Regions from separate parts of the Mesorhizobium sp. W067 genome, predicted to be linked through region 2. Evidence: riboswitches for the same ligand, from Rfam matches in the RefSeq annotation. Region 2 holds a riboswitch; the other holds the start of a gene.
What was found. A riboswitch is a leader RNA that binds a small molecule or an ion and turns the genes downstream of it on or off. The one in region 2 is predicted to bind cobalamin.

Region 1: it holds a riboswitch for cobalamin, as region 2 does, so the genes downstream of both, ACYG97_RS26075 (aromatic ring-hydroxylating oxygenase subunit alpha) here and ACYG97_RS12185 (CbtB domain-containing protein) in region 2, are expected to answer to the same signal.

What each region holds. Positions count from the first base shown of each region.
Region 1 is NZ_JBTTII010000001.1:5,330,639-5,333,022, reverse strand. It holds gene ACYG97_RS26075 (aromatic ring-hydroxylating oxygenase subunit alpha) at 1-1,241, opposite strand, end outside; cobalamin riboswitch at 1,359-1,560, opposite strand; gene ACYG97_RS26070 (DUF680 domain-containing protein) at 2,060-2,266, shown strand; gene ACYG97_RS26065 (DUF680 domain-containing protein) at 2,333-2,384, shown strand, end outside.
Region 2 is NZ_JBTTII010000001.1:2,468,750-2,471,133, reverse strand. It holds gene ACYG97_RS12190 (gamma-glutamylcyclotransferase) at 96-788, shown strand; cobalamin riboswitch at 856-1,051, shown strand; gene ACYG97_RS12185 (CbtB domain-containing protein) at 1,088-1,267, shown strand; gene ACYG97_RS12180 (CbtA family protein) at 1,283-2,092, shown strand; gene cobU (bifunctional adenosylcobinamide kinase/adenosylcobinamide-phosphate guanylyltransferase) at 2,085-2,384, shown strand, end outside.

The DNA of each region.
Region 1 (2,384 bases), 2.9 Mb from region 2:
ACGCTGCGCAGCGCCGGCCGGCCGCCTTCGGCAAGGCGCGGGCCGATGAAGGCCGCGTACCATTCGACGAACTGGATCACGCCGCCCTCATGCAGCTCCGAATAGGGGCCGGGCTCATAGGCCGGCGACAGGATGCCGAAGGCGTTTTCCTCGACGATGCGGCGGTCCTGGTCGTTGGTCTCGGTCCAGACGTGGGTGAGCTCTTCAAGGTTGTAGTCGACGCCCTCGACCGCATCCTTGTGCACCAGCCACTTGGTCGTCACCGCGGTTTGCGTGGCGCTGATCGGCAGCACCCGGAAGGTGACCGCATGGTCGATCAGGATGTGGTTCCAGGTCGTCGGATAGTGGTAGTGCATCAAGGTGCCGATGCGGTCGGCGGCAACAGTGTCGGAGAGGTTCTTCGTCACCGCGCACCTGCCCGTCATCGTATAGCTGACGGCATCGCGCAGCAGCGGCGCGCGGGTGGCGCGGTACTGTCCGGCCGGATCGATGCGGAACTTGCTCGGCAGGCCCGCCGCCTCGCATTTCGCCCAGTGCGCCAGCATCTCCGGATCGCTGTCGGCGCCCTGTACGCCGGTCACCGTCGGCGCTTCCGGGAAGGTCTTGCACAGCTCCGGATGATTGCCGGCGCAGTGATAGCATTCGCGGTTGTTTTCCCAGACCAGCTTCCAGTTGCCCTTCTCGACGATCGTGCTCTCGAAGGCGACCTTGGCTTCGCTCAGCCGGTGCGGCTTGAGGTAGGGCTCGATCATGGCGCGCATCGGCGCGAAGTCGGCAGGTTCTTTCGCCAGGCAGATGAAGATGTAACCGCCGACGCTTTCGCAGGCGACCGGCTTCAGGCCGAACTGGCTCTTGTCGAAGCCGTCGGCCATCTGGCGGGCGAACAGCAGCCGGCCGTCCAGCTCGTAGGTCCACTGGTGATAGGGGCAGACAAGCTTTGCCGCCATGCCCTTCTCAGTGTTGCAGACACGGCTGCCGCGATGGCGGCAGGAATTGTGAAAGGCGTTGATGTTGCCCTTCTGGTCGCGGACCAGCACCACCGGATAATCGCCGATCTGCACGGTGATATAGCTGCCGGGCTTCGGCAGTTCGCAATCATGGCCGATGAACAGCCAGTCGCGATACCAGATAAGCTCCATGTCGAGCTTGAAATAGTCCGGGTCGGTGTAGAAGGGCTGTTCCAGCGAAAAGCCTTGCTTGCGGCCGTTCAGGAGCCTCAGCATGTCGTTGCGCGTATCCATAGTTCTGTCCTCGTGGTTTAAGGACTGAACTTGGTGGTGATGGAGGAAGGATCGGACGCAGGCCGGCGCGGCGCCGGACATGCACTATCCACCTCTTGACCGCCCACCGCGATCAGTCGAGTCTAGGCATCTCCGGCTGGTTTCCGGGCTCTGGAGTTGTCCTTGCGGACCATCGCGACACCTTCCCAGGCTCTTGCCCAGTGGTCTCCCGTTGCGACTTGAACTCCACCACCGTTGCGGGGGCAGCGCCGGATTCTGACCGGCTTCCCAATTCTCCGCTGCGTCGTCACGAAGCGGCACCTGAGATGCGATCATCTAATCACGGCAGCGATCGCGACGTCGGCATGAAAGCGACATCATATCCATGCGGCGCGACACGCGCGGCTTACGCCCCCCGCCCCCGGTCAAAGAGCTGAGACGTTTCTTGCGACGCCATCATCGCCGTTTCGAATCGCTGCCGATCCAGTTCGATCGCGGGCAAAAATGGCTCAACGGTATCGAAAAGTTACTATTAGCAATCTCTAATCGAACCGAACGGTTCGTTTCTGTTGACAATGCGTGCAGGACGGTGTGGACGACGGCCCGGAAACCGACGTCGGAGCGAACCACTCGGTTCGGCATAAGCGACTGAAAACAATGCGATAAATGACCATAGAGGAACTTCCTGGCACAATTTCAAGGTGCAGGACCGTGGTCCACACGGAACAACTTCGTGATTGGAAACCAGCCTATGGCTTTCCCACATCGGGGCTGTCCGATCGACGCGAATTCCTCCCAAGACACGCCGCTAGACGGACAGACAAACTGGAGTACTAAAAATGAAAAAGATCATCCTCACTGCCGCAGCCGTTTTGGCGGTCACCGGCAGCGCCTTCGCCGGTAGCGACAATTACGGTTCCAATGGTGCGAACCAGTCAGCCGTCTCGGTCGACAGCTCGTATACGGCTTCCATTCAGAAGCCGGCGCACGCTGACAAGCAGCCTGTCGTTCAGGGCGCCGACCGCGACCTCTACGGCAATCGCTGATCCCGACCAAAGAAGGACGGCTAACCCGTCGCTCTCGGGATCCCAAAAAATTCAGGAGTATTTGAAATGAAAAAGATCATCCTTGCTGCCGCCGCCGTTTTGGCCATCTCCGGTAGCG
Region 2 (2,384 bases):
AGTTTGTCAATCAGAGTGCCGCATTGCCGGTTGCAGGCGCGGCGCATAATCATGTCGTGGACATGGGACATTCGGAAATTGGGGGGATTCGGAAATTGGCCGCACGACAGATGTCGCTTACGCCGGAGCTGGTCGCGCGCTGCTGGCGCGAGATCAGGGACCCCGGGCCGGATCCGGACGCGATGCATCTCGATGACGCCGACTATGACGCGCTGCTGGATGAATTGCAGGTCGAACTCCCGGATAGCGAACCGCTATGGCTGTTCGGCTATGGATCGCTGATCTGGAAACCGGAAATAGATTATGTCGAGGACCGCGTTGCGCTGGCGCGCGGCTGGCATCGGTCCTTTTGCATGAACATGACGCGCTGGCGCGGCACCAAGGACAGCCCCGGCCTGATGATGGCGCTGGACCGTGGCGGACAATGCAAGGGCGTCGCCTTCCGGCTGACCGAAAGTAACCGGCGCGGGCAGTTGGGCCGGCTTTTCCGGCGCGAAGTCACGCTGAAGCCGACAAGCTACCGGCCGCGCATGCTGAAGCTTGCAAGCGAGGCCGGACCGCTCAGGGCATTGGCCTTCGTCATCAACCGCAACGGCCTGACCTATTCAGGGCCGCTCGACGAGGGCAAGGTCGTCGAAAGGCTGGCAACGTCCTGCGGGCACTGGGGGTCGGGCGCCGACTATCTCTACAACACGGTGAAAAACCTTGAAGAGCGCGGCATTCACGATCGCCATCTGTGGCGGCTGCAGCGGCTGGTTGCCGAGCGGATCACCGCGTTGAACCCGTAACGCCGCATGGCGCATTCGCGCTGTTGGCCGGCGGAATTTGGTTTGCCGGATGCGGCCGTTTCAGCCTATAGTCATGCATGTCGTCGGTTCCGTTAGGGACCAAGAGGGAATGCGGTGAGGGCTGACTTGTTGCCCAATGCCGTGGCTGCCCCCGCAACTGTGTGCGGTAGTCCTCTCCAAGCCACTGAGGATTTTTTCCTCGGGAAGGTGGGGAAGGGCGCTGATCCGCGAGCCAGGAGACCTGCCGGCGACAGGGAACTGACTTCGATGCCCTCGGGTGGAGGGCGAAAGGACAAGATATGAATACCGCTTCCGTCTCCCTCGGCGCTTCCGTCTCCTCGCAGTCGCGCTTCATGCAGCTCGTGCTTAGCGCGTTTCTGGGCATTTTCGTCGTCGGCGTTGTCGGTTTCTCGCATATCGATGCGGTCCACAATGCGGCGCACGACTATCGCCATTCGATGGCGTTTCCCTGCCACTGACGAGGATCTGACATCATGAACCTGTTTCGCAACGTCGTGTTCATCGCGGCGATCGCAGGGCTCGTGGCGGGTGTCGCTCTCGCCTGCATGCAGGCCCACGCCACCGTGCCGCTGATCCTCAAGGCCGAGGTCTACCAAAAGGCTGGTGGCGGCCATGAGCATGAGCATGCCGCGGCGCCCGCCGCCAACGCTGCGGACACCAATGCCATGAGCACCGCCGCGCCGGCGGAAAATGCCGTGAGCAGCGCAGCACCCGCACCGGCTGAAGCTGCCGCGCCAGCGGAGGACGAAGGCTGGGCGCCGGCCGACGGCTTCGAGCGATTCGCCTTCAGCGTGCTGGCCAATATCGTCACCGGTATCGGTTTCGCGCTGGTCCTGGTGGCGGTCTCCGAATTCGCCGGCGGCATCGGCAACTGGCGCCAGGGGGTGTTCTGGGGTCTGGCCGGCTTTGCCGTATTCACGCTGGCTCCGGGCCTCGGCCTGCCGCCGGAACTGCCGGCAATGCCGGCGGCCGATCTCATGCAGCGCCAGATCTGGTGGGTGGCGACGGTTGTGGCGACTGCCATTGGCCTTGCCTTGATCGCCTTCCGCACCTCGGCGCCGCTGACCGTCCTTGCCGTCGTTCTGATCGTCGCCCCGCATATTGTCGGCGCGCCGCAGCCCGACAGTTTCGAGACGCCGATCCCCGAAGGCCTGCATCACCAGTTCGTGGTGGCGGTGACGGTGACCAATCTGGTGTTCTGGTTGGTGCTCGGCGCCGTCATTGGCGTGGTGCGCGAACGCTTCACCGGCTCGGCGACCAGCCTGCGCGACAGCTTTGCCTGATCGCAGTTTGACCTTTATCATCGGCGGTGCGCGCTCCGGCAAGAGCGCGCATGCCGAAACCCTGGCGACGGCGTTGCCGCCGCCATGGGCCTATATAGCCACCGCCGAAGCCTATGACGATGAGATGCGCGAGCGCATCGCGCTGCATCGCTCGCGGCGCGGCGAAGGCTGGGCGACCATCGACGCGCCGCTCGATCTTGTCGGAGCGCTCGAAGCCTTGCCCGACAACCAGCCGGTGCTCGTCGATTGCCTGACGCTGTGGCTGACCAATCATATGCTTTCCGACCATGAT